3 regions of the Stutzerimonas sp. C6.4V genome follow, and region 2 is predicted to be linked to each of the others. Evidence: predicted binding sites of a transcription regulator. Region 2 holds the regulator's gene; each other region holds the start of a gene.
What was found. The regulator FliA, encoded in region 2, starts transcription of late flagellar genes. The targets are predictions, from matches to a motif close to CTAAAGTTTNNNNNNNNNNNGCCGNTAA.
Positions count from the first base shown of each region.

Region 1: AC4LFW_RS00605 (methyl-accepting chemotaxis protein) is a predicted target of FliA. The motif match lies at 1,512-1,539, and genes of this name have one in related genera.
Region 3: AC4LFW_RS12370 (methyl-accepting chemotaxis protein) is a predicted target of FliA. The motif match lies at 2,092-2,119, and genes of this name have one in related genera.

Region 1 is NZ_JBZUBM010000001.1:127,861-132,020, forward strand. It holds gene ampD (1,6-anhydro-N-acetylmuramyl-L-alanine amidase AmpD) at 1-518, shown strand, start outside; gene ampE (regulatory signaling modulator protein AmpE) at 543-1,379, shown strand; gene AC4LFW_RS00605 (methyl-accepting chemotaxis protein) at 1,630-3,660, shown strand; gene AC4LFW_RS00610 (TatD family hydrolase) at 3,698-4,160, opposite strand, start outside.
Region 2 is NZ_JBZUBM010000001.1:2,206,672-2,210,831, reverse strand. It holds gene flhF (flagellar biosynthesis GTPase FlhF) at 1-740, shown strand, start outside; gene fleN (flagellar synthesis regulator FleN) at 832-1,662, shown strand; gene fliA (RNA polymerase sigma factor FliA) at 1,677-2,402, shown strand; gene AC4LFW_RS10335 (chemotaxis response regulator CheY) at 2,525-2,899, shown strand; gene AC4LFW_RS10330 (protein phosphatase CheZ) at 2,920-3,714, shown strand; gene AC4LFW_RS10325 (chemotaxis protein CheA) at 3,727-4,160, shown strand, end outside.
Region 3 is NZ_JBZUBM010000001.1:2,639,741-2,643,900, reverse strand. It holds gene AC4LFW_RS12370 (methyl-accepting chemotaxis protein) at 49-2,004, opposite strand; gene AC4LFW_RS12365 (M28 family metallopeptidase) at 2,367-3,983, shown strand; gene hrpA (ATP-dependent RNA helicase HrpA) at 4,100-4,160, shown strand, end outside.

The DNA.
Region 1 (4,160 bases), 2.1 Mb from region 2:
GCATTCGCCATTGCCCCTCGCCCAACTTCAATCAACGCCCCGATGGTGAGATCTCGCTGCTGGTGATCCACAACATCAGCCTGCCGCCGGGGTGCTTCGGGACGGGCAAGGTTCAGCAGTTCTTCCAGAACTGTTTGCCCACCGCTGAACATCCGTTCTTCGAACAGATATCCAGCCTGCAAGTGTCCGCGCACTTCCTCATCGAGCGTGATGGGGCGATCACCCAGTTCGTCTCTTGCCTTGATCGTGCATGGCATGCGGGCATTTCCCGTTTTGGCGAACGGGAAGGCTGCAATGATTTTTCACTGGGAATCGAGCTGGAGGGCACCGATGACCAACCCTTCAGTGAAGAGCAGTACGCCAGCCTGATCCGCCTCTGCTCGGTGCTACAGCAAGCCTATCCGGCAATCACCCCTGAACGCGTATGCGGGCACAGCGACATAGCTCCCGGGCGCAAGACCGACCCGGGTCCTGCTTTCGAGTGGCAACGCCTGCGGGCAGTCTCGATCGTCGCTTGAGCCCGTTTCCAAAGGATTCGATAAATGATTTTTCTCGTGCTTCTGCTGGTGTTGCTGATTGACAAACTCACTGACTGGCGCAGCGACGTACAGCAGGATGGGCCCTGGCTGAACCTGCTACGGCGGGTTGAACAGCATTCAGGCCTGATGGCCCATCCTTGGCTGAGCCTGATGGTGGCCGTGCTGTTGCCGGTGCTGGTGCTCGGTTTGCTGCTGATGGCCCTGCAGCCCTTGGCTTACGGCTGGCTCAGCTTGCCGCTGCACCTGCTGGTGGTGCTGTACAGCCTTGGCCGCGGCCACGACAAACGTGAGCTTGGGACCTTTAGAGACGCCTGGCGCCGGGGTGACGACGAAGCGGCAGCGTTGGTCGCCGAGCGAGATCTGGGGTTGAGTGCTGCAGATGCGCCTAGCCTGTTGCGCGCTGTCGAGGCACAACGGTTGTGGCGCAGTCATCAAGGCTTTTTTGCGGTGATCTTCTGGTACGTATTACTCGGCCCCGTGGCGGCGCTGGCTTACCGACTGCTGTCGCTGACGGTTGCCCATTCGCAGCGTGATGACCTGGCTGAGCGTGCGAGCCAGTTGTTGCACGCCTTCGACTGGCTGCCGGTGCGGGTGCTGCTGGCCAGCTGCGGCCTGGTTGGCAATTTCGTCGCGGCCAATCGCGCCCTGCTGCCCGAGCTGCTGCACTGGGACATCCCTGCGCGGCAACTGCTGGCAGATGTCGGCCCGGCTGCCGCGGACCTCCGCGAGCCTCTCGAGGGTGATGCGGGTATCGCTCGGCTCGACAGCATCGCCGCGCTGCTGGTGCGCACCCGGATGCTCTGGTATGCGGCCATCGCGCTCTGGATCATTGTGATCTGATGTTCGCCAGGTCCGCTTCCTTTGCGGGCCTTCTGTTCCGGTGAGCCCTCGGCGCTTGCGCCGATAAGCGCGGTGGATATGCCGGAATCGGCGGGCCTTCTGCCAATTGTGGAGATATCACCCTGCCACTATCTTAAGTTGCGCGTGGCCCTTCCGATATCTCATACGAGTGTCCGCTCGGCCTCTGCTTGGGCACGCTGCGACAGCTTCGATGCCGTCGGTATTACAACAAGAATCAGGGAGACGTCTTTTGAAAAGCCTGCTGCATCCCGCTATCGCGTTGATGAACCGCCTGAGCTTCGGCATGAAGTTCAGCCTGATCAGCGTGCTTTTCTTCGTTCCCATGTTGCTTACCAATTTTTACCTGGTACGTGATTCGTATCGGGAGTTCGTCGGTACGCGTACGGAGCTGCAGAGCCTCGAGTTGCTGGGCGCAACCTTGCAGTTGCGACGCGAAATGGAAGATTGGAAGGACCTGGTCGAGATCGAGGGCATCATCGGCCAGAGCGGTGAAGTCCAGGCGCTCGCCACTCGTCTGGCCAACGCCGAGCGCGAGCTGACGTCGCGCATACAGAGCCTCGCCCCCGTCAGCGAAAACTCCGAGCAGGTGGCGGAATTCACAAGCCGCCGCGATGAGATCGACGCGGCCCTGCGTGAGGCCCAGGCGCAGCAATCGCTACAGGCGAAGGCCGCCATGGCCCGAGCGCTGCTGGGTAAGGCGCAGGTCTTGATCAAGCTGGTCGCTGGCCAGTCCGGGCTCAGCCAGGACAGTCAACGCGACGTCCGCATGCTCGCCGAACTCCTCTCGTCGGTAACACCGGCTATCACGGCAACCTTGGGCGAGGGCCGTGCGGTTGGCTCTTATACCTTCGGCCAGGGATATCTCAATTCCGACGCCAGCAACAAGCTGGACGATCTGCTGCTGGAGCTTGAAAAGCAGCAAGCGCAATACGGTGCCCAACTGCAGGATGTGCTGGGCAGTAGCCCCGCCGCGCAGAGCCAGCTCGAGAGCCACGCCACTGCCAGTCGCGGCTCTCTGCAGTCGAGCAGCGACATCTTTCAGGATCAGGTGATCATGGCCGAGGCGCTGGATCAGCCCTGGGAAAATTTCTACGACCTGATCAGCACCGAGATGGCGAAAACCTATGCGCTCAACGACGCCATCCTCGCCTTCCTGGATGACCAGCTCGAGCAGCGCCTGGAACAGAAGCGATTACTGATGGTGCTGCTGCTGGCCGCACTGGCAGTGGTGTTTGTACTGATCGTCTACCTCTACAGCGCGTTCTATATGTCTACCCGTGCATCGTTGCGCAGCCTCGGCGCGACCATGGACCGAGTGGCGGCAGGGGATATGACCGCGCGTTTCAAGGTGCAAAGCCGCGACGAGCTGGGTGAGCTGGGGCAGGTGTTCAACGAGACGGTGTCGAGAATCCGCGAACTCATCGAGCGCGTCGGGCATACAGTGGGTGAAGTAGAGCGTCAGGCTTCGCGCGTGGAAACCGTCTCTGGCGAGAGCAACCAGACGGTGTCGGAGCAGCGCGGGCAGATCGAGCAGGTCGCCACGGCAATGAACGAGATGTCGGCGACCGCGCAGGAAGTGGCCACCAGTGCTGAAGCCGCAGTGGGCAGCGCCCAGAGTGTCAATGAGGAAACCCTCAGCGGCCGGCATCTGGTCCAGGCGCAGGTGGGCGGCATTGAGCGCCTGGCTGCGGAGATCGAACAGTCGGTCCAGGTGATCAACCAGCTGGCAGGCGACAGCAAGGCCATCAGCCAGGTGCTGGATGTCATCAAGGGTGTGGCCGAGCAGACCAATCTGCTGGCGCTCAATGCCGCAATCGAGGCGGCGCGAGCGGGCGAACAAGGGCGCGGCTTCGCTGTGGTGGCCGATGAGGTGCGCAGCCTGGCCAAGCGCACCCAGCAGTCCACTGCGGAAATCGAGCAGATGATCGCCAAGCTGCAGGGCGGTGTTGGCGCTGCGGTGAAAACCATGCACGCCAGCCATGTGATGGCCGAGGAAACCGTCGGTCAGTCATCCCAGGTCCAGCAGGCACTTGAAAACATCCTCAACGCGGTCGGCATCATCGTCGATCAGAACCAGCAGATCGCGGCCGCCGCCGAACAGCAGACCGCCGTCGCCCACGATATCGATCGCAACATTGTCGCGATCAACGAGGCCGGCCAGCGAACCGCCGAGGGCGCAGGCCATACCGAGCAGGCGAGTCGTGAACTCACCGAGCTGGTCGCCCGGCTGCAGCAGTTGATCGGGGCGTTTCGCGTCTGACCAACAACGCTGGGGCGGGTTTACGTACGGGCTGTAATCAGCCCCAGCCAAACAACTCGCAGCTGTTGCGATAGCTGGCGTCGGCCAGCTCCTCGGGGCTGATGCCGCGCAGTTCGGCCAGCTCCCGGCAGATGTCCGGGAGGAATTCCGGGCTGTTGCGTTGGCCGGCGTGGCTGTGGGGCGTGATGTCCGGGGCGTCGGTTTCCAGCACGATGCTCTCGAGCGGCAGTTGTTGCAGCACACGGTGCATACGATGGGCCTGGGGCCAGGTGCCAGCGCCGCCCAGGCCGAGCTTGTAGCCCAACTTAATGTACTCGCGGGCTTCTTCCCAGCTGCCGCTGAACGCGTGAGCGATGCCAGTGCGCTTGAGTTTGTAGCGCTTCAAGGTGGCGATCATCGGCGCGTGGGCGCGGCGAACATGCAGCAGCACCGGCAGTTCGAACTCATTGGCCAGGTCGAACTGTGCTTCGAGCAGCTCTTGCTGGCGGTTCTTGTCCGGG
Region 2 (4,160 bases):
CGCGACAGGCGTGGCGGATGCTGCTGGCGCATCTGGCACATGCCATCAAGGTTACGGAGGCCGAGCCGCTGGAAGCGGGCGGCATCATTGCTCTGGTCGGTCCGGCGGGTGCCGGAAAAACCACCACCCTGTCCAAGCTGGCGGCACGCTATGTGCTCAAGCACGGGCCGCAAAGCATTGCCCTGGCAAGTATGGATAATTACCGCATCGGTGCGCAGGAGCAGCTCAAGACCCTCGGTCGTATCCTCAATGTGCCGGTCCTCCAGATCGATCCCGGCCAGCCGTTGAGCAAGACCCTCGAGTCGGTGGCCCGCAAACGCCTGATTCTCATCGACACGGCCGGTCTGCCGGCAGGCGACCCGATGATGCGCAAGCAACTCGAAGCACTGGCTGACCGGGGTATCAAATCGAAGAATTACCTGGTGCTGGCCGCGACCAGCCAGAGCCAGGTGCTCAAGGCTGCGTGGCACAACTACCGGCGTTGTGGGCTGGCTGGTTGTATTCTGACTAAACTGGATGAGGCCGGTAGCCTTGGAGATGTCCTTGGGCTCACGATCAGCCAGCATATGCCGATAGCCTACCTCGCTGATGGCCCGCGCATCCCTGATGACCTGCACCTTCCTCGCAGCCACCAGCTCGTGAGTCGGGCGGTGAGTCTGCAATCAGAGGAGGCGCCCAGCGAGGAGGCGATGGCTGACATGTTTTCCGAGCTCTACAACGGTTCACGGAAGGTCGGATGAACGCACCGGCCTTTCACACAGACAAAGATGACGCGTTCACGCTGAACGCATCGATGGCCTCCGGGCCCCAGCAAGATATAGGCGTGTAAACATGGGTATGCATCCCGTACAGGTGATTGCGGTGACCGGCGGCAAGGGTGGCGTCGGCAAGACCAACGTGTCGGTCAATCTGGCGCTGGCTTTGGCCGATCTCGGGCGGCGGGTGGTTCTGCTCGATGCTGACCTGGGGCTGGCCAATGTCGACGTACTCCTTGGTCTGACGACCAAGCGCACGCTGGCCGACGTCATTTCCGGCGAATGCGATCTTCGCGATGTGCTGATTCAGGGGCCGGGCGGCGTGCGCATCGTTCCGGCCGCTTCCGGTACGCAAAGCATGGTCCAGCTGTCGACCCTGCAGCACTCGGGGCTGATCCAGGCATTCAGCGACATTGGCAGCGATGTCGACGTCCTGATCATTGACACGGCGGCCGGTATCGGCGACGGCGTGGTGAGTTTCGTCCGCGCCGCGCAGGAAGTGCTGCTGGTGGTGACCGATGAGCCGACCTCGATCACCGATGCCTACGCGCTGATCAAGCTACTCAATCGAGACTATGGCATCAGCCGCTTCCGGGTTCTGGCCAACATGGCCCATGCGCCCCAGGAAGGCCGTAACCTGTTCGCCAAATTGACCAAGGTGACGGAGCGTTTCCTGGACGTGGCGCTGCAGTACGTCGGCGCGATCCCCTACGACGAGGCGGTTCGAAAGGCCGTGCAGAAGCAGCGCGCCGTGTACGAGGCCTATCCGCGAGCGAAGTCTTCACTGGCCTTCAAGGCAATTGCACAGAAGGTCGATACCTGGCCGCTACCGGCAACGCCGCGTGGTCATCTGGAATTTTTTGTGGAGCGCCTGGTCAGGCCCGCCTCAGAGCCTAACGAACAATAGCGGCTGGACTCGGTATGTATTACAGCAAAGCTCAGGCTAAAGACGCTCAATACCAGCTCATCGATCAGTACGCGCCGTTGGTCAAGCGCATCGCCTACCACCTCCTGGCGCGCTTGCCGGCGAGCGTGCAGGTCGATGACCTGATGCAGGCGGGCATGATCGGTCTGCTCGAGGCGTCCAAGAAGTACGATTCCGGCAAAGGCGCCAGTTTCGAGACCTACGCAGGCATCCGCATTCGAGGTGCGATGCTCGACGAAGTGCGCAAGGGTGACTGGGCGCCGCGCTCGGTTCACCGCAACTCGCGCATGGTCAGCGAGGCGATTCGCACAATTGAAGCCAAAACCGGTCGCGACGCTAAAGATCATGAAGTTGCGGCCGAACTTAAATTGAGTCTCGATGAGTACTACGGCATTCTGGGCGACACCCTGGGCAGCCGCCTGTTTAGCTTTGATGACCTGCTGACGGAGGGCGAGCACGGGGAGTTCGGCGAGGAAGCCGCCAGTGCACATCCGGAACCGTCTCGTGATCTCGAGGACGAGCGTTTTCAGCAAGCCCTGGCCGATGCGATATCGAACCTGCCGGAGCGTGAAAAACTGGTGCTTTCGCTGTACTACGACGAAGAGTTGAACTTGAAGGAGATCGGCCAGGTTCTGGGCGTCAGCGAATCGCGGGTGAGCCAGCTGCACAGCCAGTGCGCGGCGCGTCTGCGAGCTCGCCTCGGCGAGTGGCGTGCCCGCTAGCAGCCGGTTTGCATAACGCATTTCGAGGCCGCTTTTTACGAGCTTCATTCACGGAGCCCGCCATGAACCGTGAGCGGGCGCTGGGGATTTCGGGATTTACGGAGGTGTACTTGGACAAGAACATGAAGATTCTCATCGTCGACGACTTCTCGACAATGAGACGGATCATCAAGAATCTCTTGCGTGATCTGGGCTTTACCAACACGGCCGAGGCCGATGACGGTACTACCGCGCTGCCGATGCTCAAGAGTGGCAGTTTCGACTTTCTCGTCACCGACTGGAACATGCCCGGCATGAGTGGCATCGATCTGTTGCGCGCAGTGCGTGCCGATGATCGTCTGAAGCATCTGCCGGTATTGATGGTGACTGCCGAAGCCAAGCGCGACCAGATCATCGAGGCAGCACAGGCAGGCGTAAACGGCTATGTGGTCAAGCCATTCACGGCTCAAGTGCTCAAAGAGAAAATCGAAAAGATTTTCGAGCGCGTCAACGGCTGAAGTAACGCCGCGAGGGCACTATGACGCAAACAGACCAAAGCCTTGCAGAGTTCGAAGCGACTCTGAAGGCCCATGCACCCCAACTGATTGAAAGCCTGCAGCAAGGCCGCTTCGACGACGCTGCGCAGATGTTCAACGAGCTTAATCAGGCCCGCAATCTGGGTCTCTATCATGAAGTCGGAAAGCTCACCCGCGAACTGCACAACGCCATCGTCAAGCTGGAGATGGATACCTGTGCCGCTGGTGGAGACCCATCACCGATCACAGACGCCACCGACCGGCTGTCCTATGTGGTGGAAATGACCGAGAAAGCGGCAAACCGCACCATGGATCTGGTCGAGGAGTCAGCGCCGCTGGTCAACTACGTAAGCTACGAAGCGCAAAGCCTGACGGCCGACTGGCAGCGCTTCATGCGTCGTGACATGAACGCCGAACAGTTCCGCGACCTGGTCAAACGCATTGACCAATTCCTCCAGCGGACCATGAACGACGGCAGCCAGCTCTCGCAGAATCTCAGCGAAATCATGCTGGCCCAAGACTTCCAGGATCTCACCGGCCAGGTGATCAAGCGGGTGACCCGTCTGATAACCGAGCTTGAAAGCAACCTGCTGAATCTGGTGCTGATGGCCGGCCAAGTCGACCGTGTGGCCGGCATAAAGCACGATCATGCAGAGCTGCTCGCCGAGCAGGAAAAGAAAAAACAGGAAAAAGCGACTTCCAACGGTGAAGGTCCGCAGATGCATGCCGATATACGTGAGGATGTCGTATCCGGGCAGGACGATGTCGATGATCTGCTTTCAAGCCTGGGCTTTTAGGGGAAGGTGAATATGAGCTTCGACGCCGATGAAGAAATCCTCCAGGACTTCCTGGTTGAGGCCGGCGAGATTCTCGAACTATTGTCAGAGCAACTGGTGGAGCTGGAGAGCAGCCCCGACGACGCCGCGTTGCTCAATGCGATTTTTCGCGGTTTCCACACGGTAAAGGGCGGTGCCGGTTTCCTCCAGTTGCACGAGCTGGTCGAGTGCTGTCACATCGCTGAAAACGTCTTCGACATCCTGCGCAAGGGTGAACGACGCGTCGACTCGGAATTGATGGATGTCGTGCTGCAGGCGCTGGACGCCGTCAATGAAATGTTCAGCCAGGTGCGTGAGCGCACTGAGGTCACTCCGGCTTCGCCTGAACTGCTCGCAGCGCTGGCGCGTCTGGCTGAGCCGGCCGGTGCGGATGCGCCTGTTGCCGTGCCTGACGTTGCTGTTGTCAT
Region 3 (4,160 bases), 430 kb from region 2:
ACCGGGCAGGGAGGCATGGCGAGCCTGGCCAGGCGCCCGCCGCGGTGACTAGCTGAAGCGGTTGACCTCATGGTCCAGCGAGTCAGCCAGGCGCTTCAGCTGATGGGCGGTATTGGCCAGTTCGGCGCCGGCCTTGCGTCGGGACTGGTTGTCCTGCGCAACGGTATGAAGGTCCTGGCTGAGCACCGCGGCGGTGGCACTCTGCTCGCTGGTCGCGCGGGCGATATCGGCGAACTGATCGAGCGTCTGCGCGGTGTGCGTCTGGATGTCATCGAGGGTCGCGGCGACCTTGCCGTTGAGTGCCAGCCCTTGCTCCATCAAACGGTTGCCCTCATCGATGGAGGTCATCGCCCGGTTGGTTTCATCCTGGACCGACTGGATCACTTCGGTAATCTCCCGCGTGGCCTGACTGGTGCGAGCCGCCAGGCTGCGGACCTCATCGGCTACCACGGCGAAGCCACGACCCTGTTCTCCGGCGCGAGCCGCTTCAATGGCCGCGTTGAGGGCCAGGAGGTTGGTCTGCTCGGCGATGCCGCTGATCACGCCGACGATGCCGCCGATCTGCTGCGAGCGCTCACCAAGCCCGTTGATGACCTCGCCGGTGGACGACAGCGAACGGGCGATCTGCTCCAGCGCGCGCGCGGCCGCGCGCATCGACTCGGCGCCTTCGCGGGTGAGGCTGACGTTCTCGACGGTCAGCTGTTCGGTGCGGTGCATGCCGCTGGCGATTTCACTTGCCGTGGCGCTGAACTGCTGGACCGCGCTGACCATGGAATCGAGCTGGGTAGCCTGTTCGGCCGAGCGCTGCTCGGTGCCCGTGGCCAGCTTGTTGAGCTGATCGGCGCGCTGGGTAACGTCGGTGGACGAGGTGCGCACCTTGGCGACCGTACCGGACAACGATTCGGCCATCTGGTTGAAGGTTGCCGTGAGCGCGCCGATCTCGTCCTGGCGCACGACGGGGACACGCACCTTGAGGTTGCCCTCGCCGAAGGCACGGGCCTGTTCCACCAGGCGTCCGAGCGGACGCAGGCGATGACGCAGCAGGACGATGGTCGCAGCGACTGCCAGCAACAGCGCGAGCAGGCTACCCAGCGCCAGTTGAGTCCCGACGCGCCAGATCAAGGCGTCGATTTCGTCCTGCGGCAGGGTGGCCGCCACGTGCAGGGTTTCCTTCTCGACCGGTGCGGTAAGGCTGACGAACTGCTCGTTGCCGTCGCTCCAGGTCAGCGGCTGGTTTGGCTCGGCCTTGGCGATTCCGGCATCCAACTCATCCAGGGTGCTGGCACCGGCGGGCTTCACCAGCCAGCCGGTGGCGTCGTCACGCACAGCCAGCGAGCCGCCCTCGCCGATGCGGAACTGAGAGAGCGTCTGGAACTGATCCTGCTGCTCCTGGGTGTAGTCGAAGCCGACATAGAGCACCGCGATCACCTGACCGCTGCTGTCGCGGACCGGGGTGTACTGGTTCATGTACTGACGCCCGAATAGCGTCGCGCGGCCAACGTACGGCTGGGCGTTGAGAAGCGGGGCATAGCCGGGGTGCTTGCGGTCGAGCAGTGTGCCGATGGCCCGCGAGCCGTCTTCCTTTCTGACCGAGGTGGTGATGCGCAGGAAGTCGTCGCCGGTGCGCACGAAAACCGTCGCCGCGCCGCCGGTCAGCTTGGTGAATTCATCGACCAACGCGAAATCGTCGTTCAGGCGCTCGCCGTTCAGGTAGAGCGAGGCTGCCGTTCCGTCGACCGCCGGGCCCACCGTCAGGCCCGACTCGAAGCGGCGTTCGAACAGCGTGGCCATGCGTTGGGTGGTGGTACGCAGGGTTTGGTGGAAGCTGGCCAGCTGACCAGCGAGTAGCTGCGCCTCGCTGGCCAGATGCTGGCGGTGGGCGAGTTCGGTGGACTGGCCGAGCGATCGCAGGGCGAACAGGCTACTCCCGGCGATGACCACCGCCAGAACGCCGGAAAGCGCCAAGCCCAACTGGCCGGCGATACCGGAACGGGTTCCGAACATTGACTTACTCCTAGGCGGGACGGGGATCGCGCCGGTTTTTATGGTGAGGACGATTGCGGCAGGCAAAACAGCAAGGGGGTAGCGCAGGTATCGGCGTGACGGAAGCTGCCTTGAACGTAGCCGACGAGCGTCGCTGTAGGGTACCGGCGAGCCCGTATAGCCATGGTTGCCTGCAGTTGGCTGTCTTAGCTGTCGTTTCGCTGCAAAACCCGACCGGACCAATGGCAAGCACGACCATCGGCCAGGCGCGAACCGCCAAGCAGGCGGGCCGGTCTACCCGCTTATGGCCGCGTCCACTTGATGCCGTAGGGGGACGATGGCGCATGCCATTTTGCGGCCTGCCCATCAATCTCGTTGCAAGGATGAGTTACCCATGCACAAGAAAAAACAATGCACGTCGGGTAGTTGCTTCTTTCGCTTTACTGGCTTCCACCGCAGCCTTGGCTGCACCCACTGCGGAAATCCCCTCGTTCGATGATTACTGGAGTCCCGGCAAGCCCGACTCACGGGTCTGTCGAACTCCACTGCTGGTCGGCACGCCGCTCGGGCTGCCTCGCTGTATGCAGGCCAGCAACATCATGACGCACCTGCAGAACCTGCAGGACATCGCCTCCCTGAACAATGGCAATCGCGCGTCCGGTCAGCCTGGTTATCAGGCGTCGGTCGATTACGTGCGAACCACGCTTGAACGCGCCGGCTACCGGGTGAGGGTGCAAACCTTCCCCTTCCTCGCGTTCTACCCTGAGGGGCCTGGTTCACTCGCTGCGGTAGCGCCTCAGGCTACGCAGTACACCTGGGAAGAGGACTTCACCTACGCCGATCAGACCGATCCCGGGACCGTGACCGCTCCGGTCGTTCCGGTCGACCTTGCGCTCGGTCTGGGCAACACCTCCACCAGCGGGTGTGAGCCGGAAGATTTTGCCGGTTTTCCTGCCGGCGCCATTGCCCTGATGCAGCGCGGCGACTGCGCGTTCGGCCAGAAGGCGACCAACGCGGCCGCTGCCGGCGCTTCGGGCGTGATCATCTTCAACCAGGGCGATACCGAGGACCGCAAAGGCCTGCTGGTCGCCACCTTGGGCGAGGATTACGAGGGTGGCATCCCGGTGCTGTTCTCCACCTATGACAACGGCGTGACCTGGGCTGGGACCGAGGGTCTGCAGCTGAGCATGAACGTCGACGTGGTGCGCGAGCGGACTGAAACCTACAACGTACTGGCCGAAACCCGTCGCGGCGATCCTGGCAACGTGGTCATGGTCGGTGCGCATCTGGACTCGGTATTCGAAGGGCCCGGCATCAATGACAACGGTTCCGGCAGCGCCGCGTTGCTGGAGATGGCGACACTGATGAGCCGAGCTTACCCGCTGAACAAGGTGCGCTTCGCCTGGTGGGGGGCTGAGGAATCGGGGCTGGTCGGCTCGACCTACTACGTCAACCAACTGCCGGAGGAGGAAAAGCAGCAGATCAAGGCCTACCTGAACGTCGACATGATCGGCTCGCCGAATTACGCGAACTTCATCTATGACGGCGACGGCTCTGATTTCGGTCTGCAGGGCCCGCCCGGCTCCGGTGCCATCGAGCGCCTGTTCCGCTCCTACTTCCAGCTGCGCAACGCGCCGTCCGAAGGCACCGAGATCGACTTCCGCTCCGACTATGCCCAGTTCTTCGATGACGGCATTGCGTTCGGTGGGCTGTTCACCGGTGCTGAAGACATCAAGACCCAAGAGCAGGCCCAGCGCTATGGCGGTAGCGCCGGGCTGGCATACGATCCGTGCTACCACTCCGAATGCGACGACCTCAGCAACATCTCGACCGAAGCGTTGGAATTGCACGGCGATGCATTGGCCTTCGCCACCAGCTGGCTGTCCCTGTCGACCAAGATGATCGACGATGAGATAGCTGCGGCGGCCGAGCAGAGCATCGGTACCATGCGCATCCAGCAGGTGCAGGAGAAGTCGCGTTGGGGTCACTGGATCCGTTAACTACCTGAATCCGCGCCGGGCAGCCGGCGCGGTCTTTTCCATCAGTCCCTTTCCCTACGGCCAGCCGGCCAAATCTGCGACAATCGCGCCCCTCACGAAATCGCTTACGGCTGTCCATGACCGACGCAACGCCCGCTTCAGAACAACTGCTGAAAAACCTCGATCAGGCCATGTTCG